3 regions of the Actinoplanes sp. NPDC049265 genome follow, and region 3 is predicted to be linked to each of the others. Evidence: riboswitches for the same ligand, from Rfam matches in the RefSeq annotation. Region 3 holds a riboswitch; each other region holds the start of a gene.
What was found. Region 3 has a riboswitch for cyclic di-AMP ahead of ACGFIO_RS15465 (coiled-coil domain-containing protein). Riboswitches for the same ligand answer to the same signal wherever they lie in the genome.
Positions count from the first base shown of each region.

Region 1: another riboswitch for cyclic di-AMP. It lies ahead of ACGFIO_RS32935 (NlpC/P60 family protein); the one in region 3 lies ahead of ACGFIO_RS15465 (coiled-coil domain-containing protein).
Region 2: another riboswitch for cyclic di-AMP. It lies ahead of ACGFIO_RS29365 (C40 family peptidase); the one in region 3 lies ahead of ACGFIO_RS15465 (coiled-coil domain-containing protein).

Region 1 is NZ_JBICSP010000017.1:104,334-108,531, reverse strand. It holds gene ACGFIO_RS32945 (SDR family oxidoreductase) at 1-63, opposite strand, end outside; gene ACGFIO_RS32940 (RNA polymerase sigma factor RpoD/SigA) at 688-1,689, shown strand; gene ACGFIO_RS32935 (NlpC/P60 family protein) at 2,025-2,939, opposite strand; cyclic di-AMP (ydaO/yuaA leader) riboswitch at 2,999-3,121, opposite strand; gene ACGFIO_RS32930 (DUF3817 domain-containing protein) at 3,292-3,636, opposite strand; gene ACGFIO_RS32925 (hypothetical protein) at 3,647-4,039, opposite strand; gene ACGFIO_RS32920 (DUF6158 family protein) at 4,098-4,198, shown strand, end outside.
Region 2 is NZ_JBICSP010000014.1:38,820-43,017, reverse strand. It holds gene ACGFIO_RS29375 (type 1 glutamine amidotransferase) at 1-421, opposite strand, end outside; gene ACGFIO_RS29370 (MurT ligase domain-containing protein) at 411-1,634, opposite strand; cyclic di-AMP (ydaO/yuaA leader) riboswitch at 1,998-2,179, shown strand; gene ACGFIO_RS29365 (C40 family peptidase) at 2,186-2,989, shown strand; gene mraZ (division/cell wall cluster transcriptional repressor MraZ) at 3,382-3,813, shown strand; gene rsmH (16S rRNA (cytosine(1402)-N(4))-methyltransferase RsmH) at 4,005-4,198, shown strand, end outside.
Region 3 is NZ_JBICSP010000005.1:195,773-199,970, forward strand. It holds gene ACGFIO_RS15455 (ABC transporter ATP-binding protein) at 1-700, shown strand, start outside; gene ACGFIO_RS15460 (coiled-coil domain-containing protein) at 727-1,755, opposite strand; cyclic di-AMP (ydaO/yuaA leader) riboswitch at 1,758-1,905, opposite strand; cyclic di-AMP (ydaO/yuaA leader) riboswitch at 2,166-2,304, shown strand; gene ACGFIO_RS15465 (coiled-coil domain-containing protein) at 2,308-3,345, shown strand; gene ACGFIO_RS15470 (glycoside hydrolase family 65 protein) at 3,397-4,198, opposite strand, start outside.

The DNA.
Region 1 (4,198 bases), on a different contig from region 3:
CGTCGAAACCACGGCGGCGCCGAGCCCGCCCGTACCCCCGGTGATCACCGCTGTGCGACTCATGAGGGAACTCAACCAGCCGTCCGCACCGTCACCGCCACCGTTGACCCGACTGAAGGCTGAGTCTCATGTGTTTTCCGTCACGTACCGAGATCGAATTGGTTCGACGGGGCAGTGGTTTACCGAAAGGATGGTCACCCGTACGGAAGTCACCCTTCCGGGCTAGTGAACTGCGGCGCAGCGTGGCGCATTGTGACGGTGGTCCCGTTCCGTCACGGCTTTCCGGCCGGCGTTTGCGTCAAGCCGCGCGGCAACCAGCCGATCCTGCGTCTGAACCCTGCTGGCAACGAAGACGTACAGGGTAGTGACGAGCATCGCAGCGCTGGTCGTGATGCCCGTCGCTGTGGCAGGAGAGGGGCCGATGGTGTGATGAAGCGGGCGAAGGGTATGCGAGAAGCCACGCATCCAACGCCGGGTGCGCCTGGCGAATGACTCCCCGAGGGCGTTCTTCAGTAAGTACGCAACGGGCTCCCAGCCGCCGCACAGACTGCCATGACACTTTCGACTCACCAGCCGCCGGCAATCCGATTTTCACAGCAAGCACCGGAATGACTGCGGGACGCCACCTGTTACATCAGTGGCAGTTCGGCAAGGCACCTTACTGCGGACGTTACGGGGAGGGACCAGATGGACGCAGGTAACGCCCGTAACAGGGTTAGCGAAGGCAATGAGGGGACCGTGGGCAACGTGGAGAAGAACACCGTGATGCGCACCGATGAGGTCGCCGAGGAGCGCGACCTCGTTGGAGTCTATCTGCACGAGATCTCCAGGACGCCGCTGCTCGACGCCGCACGAGAGGTCGAGCTGTCCAAGTCGATCGAGGCGGGCCTGTACGCCGAACACCTCCTCGACGTCAACGAGATCCGCCGTGGCATCAGCCGCGAGGAGCTCGAGCGTCTGGTGACCGAGGGCTCTCGGGCCAAGGATCTGTTCATCCGGGCCAACCTGCGACTGGTTGTGTCGATCGCCCGGCGGTACGTCCGCTCGGGCATGCCGATGCTCGACCTGATCCAGGAGGGCAACACGGGCCTCGTCCGCGCGGTCGAGAAGTTCGACTACGAGCGCGGCTACAAGTTCTCGACGTACGCGACGTGGTGGATCCGCCAGGCCATCAGCCGGGCCATCGCCCAGCAGGAGCGCACCGTGCGCCTGCCCGTGCACCTGGTCGAGGACGTCAACCGGATGCGTAACGTCACCCGCCAGCTCGTCCGCGAGCTCGGCGCCGACCCCGAGCCCGAGCAGATCGCCAAGGCCCTCGGCGTGACCGTCGAGCGGGTCGGCGAGCTCACCCGCTGGGCCCAGGACACGGTCTCGCTCGACACCCCGGTCGGCGACGACGGTGACACCAACCTCGGCGACCTGGTGGCCGACAGCGACGCCCCCTCGCCCGAGGAGATCGTGCTGACCGCGCTGGAGCGGTCGCGGATCGAGGGCCTGCTCAACCACCTCGACGACCGGTCGGCCGGCATCATGCGGGCCCGGTACGGCCTGGAGGACGGCCGTGAGCACTCGCTGACCGAGGTCGCCTCCCGGTTCTCGCTCTCCCGCGAGCGGATCCGTCAGCTCGAGATCCAGGCGCTCGGCCGGCTGCGCGAGCTGGCCCGGGCCGAGGGCCTGCAGGCCGCCTGATCGTTCACCCACCGGCCCGGTTCCCGTCGAGGGAGCCGGGCCTTTCTCAACCCCTTCAGATCAAGACCCATGTCGTAGCTGAGTGGGTGGTGCGGACCGCTGCTCCCGCCGAGGGTCGCTTCGCTCCACGTGCGAGATCTGGTTGCGCCCCAAACACCCGGTGGTAGGGCTACCACCGGGTGTTTGGGGCTGTTCTGTGTGCCGGGCAAATTCAGTGGTAGCTCTGAGCGGTGCGGTGTTCGGGCCTGGCATGCCGCTCAGGGCTGCCACTGGAATTTGGGAACGAAGAAGCCCGGCACCCTGTGCGGGGCCGGGCTTCTCGTCGGTGCTGCTGGTTAGCGGACCCGGCCGTAGCCGGTCGGGGTCATGATGTTCATCGAGCGTTTCTTCACCGGTTCACCGGCATGCGAGGCGTCAATGATCATTCCGCCGCCGACATAGAGGCCGACGTGTCCACCATTGCGATAGAACACGAGGTCGCCGGCTTTCAGCTCGCCCTTGCTGATCCGCGCGGTGGCACCGATCTGGGCGGCCGCGTTGTGCGGCAGCGACTTGCCCGCCGCGCGCCAGGCCGCCGAGGTCAGGCCGGAGCAGTCGTAGCCGTTCGGCCCGTCGGCGCCGTACACGTACATCACGCCGATGGCGTTGTACGCGAAGGCCACCGCCTTGCCCGCGGAGCCGGCGATCTGCGGGATCGTGCCGGTGTACTTGCTGCCCGGCGACGTCGGGGTGCCGTTGGCGGCGGTCCGCATCGCGTACAGCTTCTTGAGATCGGTCTCGATCTTCTTCTTCCGCTTGGTCAGCTCGTTCAGCTGCGCGCTCTGCTTGGTCTGCGCGCCCTTGAGAGCGGCCTGGCGGCTGTCGTAGTTCTGGGTGGTCGCCGTGTAGTTGTCGATCTTGCGCTGACGGTCACGCGTCATCTGGTCGAGCACGCTCACGCGGTCGAGCAGGTCGCCGGGGCCCTCGAGCACGATGTTCATCGTGCCGACGTCACCCTGCTTGTACGACGTGTTGGCGATCTTGCCCATCTCGACCTTGGCCACCTCGAGCGCGGCCTTGGCCGGCCCCAGCGACTTGGTCAGGGTGACCTGGTCGTTCTCGGTCTTGGTGAGATCGATCTTCATGGCGTTGTACGACTCGACAACGTCCTCGAGATCGTCCGACGCCTTGGCGATCTTCTTGTTGATCTCCGTCTTGGACGGTTCCGCGTGCGCGGCCGTCGCGGCGGTACCGGTCAGCGCCAGCGCCATGAGGGCGACGGCGACGACCCGGAACCTCGTGCGGGCGTGTGACAACGCTGAGAGGCCTTTCTTCCGCTTTTGCCGCCTACCGGGTTAGCTGACGGGTTCGGGCGGGAAGAAGGCCCTACCGCTGGTTCGCGGATTCACCCCGGGTGCTCGGTTCCCCGGCTCACGAGTGGCGTCCACGCCGGGCCGGACTGGGGGTGACCACGGCTTGGCCGCCGATCAGACTCGGCAGCGCCGGCTCGGCGCCACCGGAGGGTGTGGCTGCGGACCGAACCAACCGCATTAACTTATCGATGGATCGCAGGAAAGCAAGTTCTGTAAGAGTTACTTAAGCAACTGACTTCGCCGCGTATTTCTATGAATTCAATGCGTGACCCTCGGTGGCGGAATCGGACTTTTCGGAATGAGTGCCGATCCAATTGCGGCTGACCTTTCGCTCCGCCCAGAAGGACAGGAACGGGATCGTCCCGGCCAGCATCACCAGCAGCATCCGGGTCAGCGGCCAGCGCACGCGCCGGCCCAGGTCGAAGGTGGCCAGCACGTAGAGGATGAAGAGGAAGCCGTGGGCCGGGCCGACCGTGGCGACCACGGTGTCGTTGTCGCCCAGATATTTCAGTGGCATGCCCACCAGGACCAGGACGATCAGGACCACGCCGACGATGTAGGCGATGATCCGGTAACGGGTGAGTGCTCCCTGCACGATGCTGTCCTTACCTCTGTGGTCCGGGGTAGTCGCCGGGGCGAGCGCCGGGATGGGCATTCAGCCACGCCAGATAGTCGTTGTACGCCACCAGCTCGGGGTCGTCGTCGCCGGGCTCGGCGGCCGGGCGGGACGGCACCCGGATCGGGCGGCCGACGGTAACAGGCGAATCTGGGAGCTTTTCCGGCTTCCGCTCCGGTTTCGTGGCCAGCTTCACCTCGCGCCACCACAGGAAGACGACGAAGCCGGCGAAGACCGGCCACTGGAACATGTAGCCCCAGCTCAAGGCGTTGCCGTCGGCGGCGCGGGTGTATTGCCACCAGCCCAGCACAAGGAACGCCACCACGAGAACGAGCGCGACCACGTGGCGGAGAATCCACGCCGGGGTCAGCAGCCCTTTCATACCCGCCAGGGTAGACGCGCGGGTTTCAGGTCTGGCCGCGCGGGCAACGCTGAGTGCTATGAGCGATCGGAGCGTGGAGATTTCGGAGGTCGGCATCGACCCGGCCGGGCTCGCTGACGACGACCTGATCCGGGAACTGGCCAGCCTGCATCGGACCCG
Region 2 (4,198 bases), on a different contig from region 3:
GCCGCGGGTCCATCTCGCCCTGGAGCTCGCCGACGGCTCGGGTCTCGCCCCGGTCGGAGTCGAGGTCGAGCAGGCCGAGGCCGGCGTACTTGGCCCCCTTGGCGAAGAAGGAGTGCCCGAACAGTTGATAACCGGCACAGATCGCCAGCACGGCCGACCCCTGGGCGACCGCCCGGTGCACGCCGCCGTCGGCGATCAGCCGCTGGGCGGCCAGCGCCTGCGGGCCGTCCTCGCCGCCGCCGATCAGGTAGATGTCGGCGGTGGAGGGCATCGGCTGGTCGGAGCGGACCTCGTAGGTCTCGGCCGGGATGCCGCGCATCCGTGCCCGGTGGGCCAGGATCAGCATGTTGCCGCGGTCGCCGTAGGTGGACAGCAGGTCCGGGTAGATCCAGACGATCCGCAGGACGCTCTCAGTTGACACGGTCAAGCTCCGCTCGGATGTCCTGGAACGCGGTGTAGTTCGCGATCACTTCGAGCCGTCCGGGTGGGGATGCCTGGATCGCCTCGTCGAAGGTAGTTACGTGGCGGAAGGGCACACCGTTCACCGTGAGGCGGACGGCCAGGTCGTAGGCACGGTCGCCGGTGATCAGCACGGGCCGGCCGTCGCGCAGGGGCGAGAAGTCGACGTCGTAGAGCCAGGAGGTGTCCAGGCCGTCGGGGTCGCGGGCGTTGATGGAGAGCAGGGTCGGCGCTTGCTCGGCCATGTCGAACGCCTCGAGCCAGCTGGCCGGGTTCTTGGCCAGCAGCAGGCGGATGTTGCGGCCGTCCCGGTCGACCTGCGCGTACCGCCCGGCCACGGAGCTGACCGTGGCCAGCCGGGGCACGGCTTCGAGCGCGCGTACGCCGAACTCGGCCGCGGTGGCCAGGGCGGCGGCCGCGTTGCCGAGGTTGACCCGGCCGGGCAGCTGCAGCTTGATCAGGTGCCAGTCGCCGTTGGGGTCGGTGACGCCCTCGTCCTCGACGACCCACTGGGCCCGCGGGCGGCGCAGCGGGCAGCCGACGCACCACCACTCGCCCTCGCGGCGTTCGATCGAGGAGCCGCACTCGGGGCAGACCCAGGAGTCGTCGTGCCAGCGCTGGCCGGCGCTGAACCAGACGACGTGCGGGCTGGCCGTCGCCGCCCAGACCACCATCGGGTCGTCGGCGTTGGCGATCACCCGGATGTCCTGGTGGTCAGCCAGGGCGGTGCGCCAGAGCTGGGCCATCATCGACACCTCCTTGGCCCGGTCGAGCTGGTCGCGGCTGAGGTTGAGCAGCGCGACCGCGCGCGGGGTGGTCTCGTCGATCACCCGGGCCAGGTAGTGCTCGTCCACCTCGAGGACCGCGAACGGCGTGGTGCCGGCCTTGGCCAGCGCCGAGGTGTGCCCGGTGGGCATGTTGGCGCCGAACGAGTTGGTGGCCACCGGGCCGAGCACGCCGAGCGCGGCGGCGGTGAGCCGGGTGGTGGTGGTCTTGCCGTTGGTGCCCGAGACCAGCGCGATGGCACGCCCGGAGGCAAGGTTTTTCAGCAGGTCAGGGTCGATCTTGAGACCGATCCAGCCGCCGATGACCGAGCCGTCGCCGCGGCCCGCGGCCCGTGAGAGCGCCGCGGCCGTCCGCGAGACGGAGCTCGCCACTTTCGCGCGTAGAGGCATCTTCCCGTCCGTCACGGTGGCGACAGTACCCGAACCGGACAGACGGTCGATGGGTGCGGCGGCGGGACGGAAGTAGCGGACATTCCGCCCTTCAAGATCATTGCAAAGTTTGTTAATTGTGTGGCGAGACTCACCCGTTACCTTCGACGTTCTGTAGCCGTGGCATCGCGTACCGCATCGGCATTTGTTTTGAGGGGTGCCCAAACCGGACAACGGGCGGAATGCCAATCACGCTGAGTGACTGGTCACCGTCTGCAACCGTACGGAAATTCGGTTATCAAGGTCTGGCCGCGAGCAACCGCTCACGGCTCGTGGAGATGCGGGTCAACGCCGAGCCCTGCCCCGACCGGTCCCACGACCCGAGAACGATGACCACCACACAAGGCAACGAGGGGCAGGGACGGGGGACCCATTTCCGGTCCTCTCACGGCTCCGCCATTACCGGCGGTGACCTGAGGACCTTGGGGTGAAGCCGCGCGAGCGGCCGGGCACACCTTCCCGCCCGAACCCGACAGCTAACCTCGCAGGCGTGCCGGAGGGATCTCTCTACCGTGCACGGAAACACCTCGAGTCGGCGCCGCAAGTTCGGCACCGGCGGCATCGCCCTGTCCCTGGGTCTCTGCCTCTGCGCCGGTCAGCTCGTGGCCGCGCAGCCGGCCGTCGCCGCGACCACCTCGGTGGTCACCGCCGCTCAGGCGGCGCGGCCGAAGGCGAAGGTAGCCCAGTCGGCCAGCGCGAAATCGGTGAAGTGGGGCTCGGCCGTCAAGATCACCGCCAAGGTGACCAACTCGGCCACCGGTAAGAAGGTCACCACCGGCCGGGTACGCCTCCAGGCATACTCCGGCGGCAAGTGGAGGACCTGGACGACCAAGTCCCTCGGCAAGTCCGGCGCCTACGCCTTCTCCTTCAAGCCCACGGGTCTCGGCAGGTACCGCACTGTCTTCCTGGGCAGCTCGGGAGTCGGCGCGGGCACCAGCGGAACCTCGCTCGTCAAGGTCACCAACAGTGGTGCGAAGGTTCTGGCTGAGGCCGCGAGGCACAGGGGCGCGCTGTACCTCTACGGTGCGGCCGGTCCGAAGCGCTTCGACTGCTCCGGCTTCACGATGTACATCTACCGCAAGACCACCGGGCGCAAGCTGCCGCACAAGGCCAACTCGCAGCAGAAGTACGGCCGTGCGATCCGCAAGGGCAGCAAGCAGGTCGGTGACCTGATCATCTATCGCTCCGGCTCCTACGGCTACCACGCGGCGGTCTACGCGGGTAACGGGCGGATCTGGGACTCGCCGCACTCCGGTGCCCGGGTCTCCAAGCGCAAGATGTTCGGTGGCAACTACGTGGTGCGCCGCCTGGTCTGATCCAGTGGCCCTAGTAAGTAAGGCGTAACCACTTTCGCACCGGCGGGGTGCGACCCGGGGTTCCTGGGTCGCACCCCGCCGGCGTTCGTCTGTCCTCCCTTTTCCTCCCCGATCGTCTTCCGCCGCGCTCAAACCTGCGAATCGGGCAGCTTTTCATGCCCGCCTGGGCGTCATGTCGGAAAGCGGACGCCATGATCGCCGCTCCGCCCTCCACTGGCACTCCACCGCGTCTACCAGCGCTTTCGTCTGCGAATGGGCCTCATGGACGGCACGATTCCGGTTGCGGGTGGAGGGAAGTGGAGTAGAGTGGAGCGCAGTGGCAGGGGGGACCTGCCGGCCCGATTCGACTCGGCGGACCGCGAACCGCCGGCAGGGCGTTGGGGGGTTGGCCGATGTTTCTCGGCACGCACACCCCACGCCTGGACGAGAAGGGCCGGCTGATTCTTCCGGCGAAGTTCCGGGACGAGCTGGCGGGAGGTGTCGTGATCACCAAGGGGCAGGAACGTTGCCTGTACGTGTTCCCGATGCCGGAGTTTCAGCGCATCGCTGGGCAGCTTCGCGAGCAGCCGGTGACGCACAAGGCCGCCCGGGCCTACAGCCGGGTGTTCTTCGCCAGCGCGCACGACGAGGTTCCCGACAAGCAGGGCCGGGTCACCATCCCGGCGCACCTGCGGGAGTACGCCGCACTCGACCGTGAACTGGTGGTCATCGGGGCGAGCACGCGGGTGGAGATCTGGGACAAGCAGTCCTGGGAGCAGTACCTCTCGGCGAGCGAGGACGACTTCGCCGACATCGAGGAGGGGGTGCTGCCCGGAGGACTGTGACGGCGTGACACGGACGGGCCTCGAGAAGACGTCGCTGCCGCCCGTAACGCGAGATCTCCAGCCGCTTGAGTTCCTGGCGCCTCTTCCCCGGTGCCAGGCGCGACGCCCGCCGGCAGCGGGCACGAGCGGATGGGGATCTGGCGGTACGGATTCGACGTCGGTCGGACCGGGTGACGCAGGAAGCCTGGCGACTGGGGGTCGACGTGGGGGAGCAACGTGGCACGCATGTGCCGGTGCTGCTCGAGCGCTGTCTCGAGCTGCTCGCTCCCGCGCTGGCCCGGCCGGACGCCGTGCACGTCGACTTCACGCTGGGCCTCGGCGGTCACGCCGAGGCGGTGCTCGAGCGCTACCCGGACGTGGTCCTGATCGGACTCGACCGGGACCC
Region 3 (4,198 bases):
GGCCTCCGGGACCGGCTCGCCGATCGCCAGCCTCAAGCGGATCGTGACCCGGACCAAGATGGCGAACATCCGCGAGGTGCACGCGATCAAGGGCGTCAGCTTCGTGGCCTACAAGGGCGAGGCGGTCGGGCTGGTCGGCAGCAACGGCTCCGGCAAGTCCACGCTGCTGCGGGCGATCGCCGGGCTGATGCCGGCCGAGCGTGGCGCGGTCTACGCCGCCGGGCAGCCGTCGCTGCTGGGCGTGAACGCGGTCCTGATGAACGACCTGTCCGGCGAGCGCAACGTGCTGCTCGGCTGCCTGGCCATGGGCATGTCCCCGGCCGAGGCCAAGGCCAAGGTCAAGGAGATCGTCGACTTCTCCGGCATCAACGAGCGCGGCGAGTTCAGCACGATGCCGATGCGGACCTACTCCTCCGGTATGGCGGCCCGGCTGCGGTTCTCCATCTCGGCGGCCAAGAAGCACGACGTGCTGCTGATCGACGAGGCGCTGGCCACCGGTGACGCCCGGTTCCGCCGGCGCAGCGAACAGCGCATCCGCGACCTGCGCGCCGACGCCGGCACGGTGTTCCTGGTCTCGCACAGCGAGGGAACCATCAAGGACACCTGCGAGCGCAGCATCTGGCTGGAGTCGGGCGTGATCAGGGCGGACGGCCCGACCGAGGACGTGCTGAAGGAGTACGGCGCCTACATGAGTAAGTAGGCTCCGTACCCCTTCGGGGGCCGGTGTTACTTCACCGACAGGTGCACGTGGTTGGTGTGGTCGCTGGACGGGTCGCCACCCGCGCCGGAATACGACTTCCAGCCACTGCTGGGCAGCCAGATCCGTTTGAACCAGATGACATACAACACACCGAGCGTGCTCGAGTTGTTGATGAAGTAGTTGGCCAGATTGTTGCCGTACGTCCGGCTGCTACCCGAGGCGACGCCGCCGAATCCACCCTTGTCGGCGGCGAAGTCGCACGCCCGGCCCTTCGGATGCTCACCGCTGTTCTGTGTTCGCCAGCAGTGCACGTAGTGGGTGAATCCGGCCTTCTTGGCCTCGTTCATGGCGTGCAGCAGACGCGGCGTGATGCAGCCGCCGCTGGTCGGGTCGTTGACCGTGCAGCCGCCACTGAGGTTGCCGCCGGGGCTGGCCTTGGCGCTCTTGCCGCCGCCGCCCGGCGAGCCGGCGTCCTGACCCTGCCCGGCCGCCTTGAGCGCGGCTTCGGCCTGGCTCTTGCGCTTGGCCATCACGGTCAGCTGCTTCTGCTGGTCGGCGATCTCGGTGTCGATCGAGGTCTTGGCCCGCACCTGCTGGTCCCGGGTGTCTTTGAGGTCCCGCAGCGCGGCATCCTGCTTGATCGCCACGGTCTGCAGGGTCTGCACCCGGTCGAGCATGCCGTTCGCCCCACCGTCGCCGGACGCGTTGATCAGCGCGCCCATCGTCCCGAGACGGCCGGTGCGGTAGCTCTGTGCGGCGATCTTGTCCAGCTCGGCCTGCCTCGGCCCGAGTTGCTGGTCCAGATTTTTGATCACCAGGACCAGCTTGGCCTGCCGCCCCTTCGAGGTGTCGAGGGCCTCCTTAGCCTCGACATAGCCCTTGGACGCGTCCTCGACCTTCTGGATCAGCGACTTGGAGCCGCCTTCGCCGTCGTCGCCGTTGTCGCCCGGCGCGGCGACGGCCGGGCCCGCCATGGTGGTGGCCGCGAGCCCGCCGGCCGCGATCAGGACCGCCAGTCCGGTCGCCAATCGCCTCCGGACAGAGTTCTGCCTCATGCCCATCCTTCCGTCGGCCGCCGGCCGGGTTAGCTGACGGGTTCGGGAGGGAAGCGCTCCCTACCGCGACGGGGGGCCGTCGCGGATTCACCCCATTGCCTGGGGTTTGGGTCCCCGGCTCGCCGGGTGGCGATTAGGCGGCGATCACCGTTTGATAACGCTGACCGACAGGAACGATACCTACGAATCAGATATTCGCCACCTCGCACTCTGCGCCACCATTCCAGCACCATCGGTTATTTCGACTATGGTGAGAATGTAACGACTCACATTGATAGGACGTGACCAGTCAATGTCACGTAAAGTCGTTGTCCGATAACACCTTTTCCGGCTTCGCCACGCTGAAGCGGGGCGTTTCGTCAGGTAAGCTGGCCGCCGGTCACTGCCAGGAGGCACTCCCCCAGGTTGCCGGCAGGACACCACCTAATCGCCCGAAAGGCGAGCCGGGGAACCACGTTCTCTGGGGTGAATCCGCGAGCCATCGCGGTAGGGAGCGCTTCCCTCCCGAACCCGTCAGCTAACTCGGCCGGTGGATACACGGAAGGAACATGCATGACGGCAAGCCCACGCCGGTGGCTGGTCCTCGCCCTGGCACCGCTCGTCGCTGTGACCATGTCGGTTTTCGCACCCGCGTCACCGGCCAGCGCCGAGCCGGGTGACGAAAACAGCACAACCAAGAGTGGATCGGCCGCGCCCGATGAGGGCAAGCAGGACGCCCTGCTCGAGGACGTGCTCGAGTCGACCGGTCGCCGCTACCTGGCCGCCAAGAACGCGATCCAGAAGTCCTCGAAGACCCAGCTCGACCTGGCTGTCCAGGTCAAGCAGGCGGAATCCCGGCGTGATCTGCTGCTCCCGCAGGTCGGCAAGATCGCCGGCCAGCAGTACCGCAACGGTGGCCTGTCGACGGCCAGCTTCCTGCTCGACAGCCCCGGCGCCGGCGGCTTCCTCGACCGGGCGATCTCGCTCGAGGAGCTGAACGCGCTCAACGACAACAAGCTGCGCGAGCTGAACGACGCGATCGACGAGGTCTCCCGGACCAAGGCGCGCCTCGATCAAGAGGTCAAGCAGCAGAAGAACAACGTGCTGCTGATGCAGAAGCAGAAAGAGGCCGCGGACAAGGCGCTGGCCCTGGTCGGCGGCCCGCTGACCGGCGGCTTCGTGGACGCCACGTCCAAGGTCGCCGCGCCCGCCCCGCGTGACAAGAACGGCGATTTCGGGCCGCAGAGCTGCAACGTCGACGACCCGACGACCGGCGGCTGCATCACCGCGCGCACCCTGCACATGTACCAAGAGGTAAAGAAGGCGGGCTTCAACCGCTTCGTCGGCTGCCACCGCGACGGTGGCCCGTTCGAGCATCCCAAGGGCCGGGCCTGCGACTGGTCCCTGGAGAAGTCGGGCTTCCGCAAGCACCACAACAACGACACACTGAAGTACGGCAACGATCTGATGGCGTTCCTGGTCCGCAACGCCGACCGGCTCGGCATCCTCTACGTGATCTGGAACAAACAGATCTGGTTCCCGACCCGCGGCTGGAGCAACTACCACGGCCCCAGCACGCACGAGGACCACGTACACGTGTCAATGCTCTGAGCCTCAGCGAAGAACCCCGCCTCCATCGATCGGAGGCGGGGTTCTTCCGTTCTAGCCGCTCGTCGCCCGGCGCACCGGGGCCCGTCCGGCCGGCTGCTCCGGCGGCGGCCCGGTCGGCGTGGCCGGCGGGATCGGCACGGTCATCGACTTGCCCTGGACGACCTCGAGATCCTTGCCGTGGTGCACCAGCTGCAGCCGGGACGAGCCCTGCCCGTTGCGCAGCGAGTAGGTCACCTCGTCCGCGGTCACGCTCACCCGCAGCCGCAGCCCGCGCCAGAGCAGCGAGAACTCCAGCTTGGTGATCCGGCTGGGCAGGCGCGGCGCGAACGACAGCTGACCGTTGAAGTCACGCATGCCACCGAGGCCGGCCACCAGCGCGATCCACGAACCGGCGAGCGAGGCCACGTGCACGCCGTCCCGCGCGTTCTGGTGCAGGTCGTGCAGGTCCATCAGGGCGGCCTCGCCCAGGTAATCGTGGGCCAGCTCGAGGAAGCCGACCTCGGCCGCCAGCACCGCCTGGACACAGGCCGACAGCGACGAGTCCCGGACCGTACGCGCGTCGTAGTAGGCGAAGTTGCGCGCCTTCTCCTCCGGGGTGAACGCGTCGCCCCGCACGTACATGGCCATCACCAGGTCGGCCTGCTTGACCACCTGCTTGCGGTACAGATCGAAGTACGGGTAGTTCAACAGCAGCGGGTACGCCTCCGGCGGCGTGTTCTCGAAGTCCCACTCCTGCAGCCGGGTGAAGCCCTGCGACTGCTGGTGCACGCCCAGCTCCCGGTCGTACGGGATGTGCACGGCCGCCGCCGCGTCCCGCCAGGACGCCATCTCCTCGTCGTCGACGCCCAGCCGG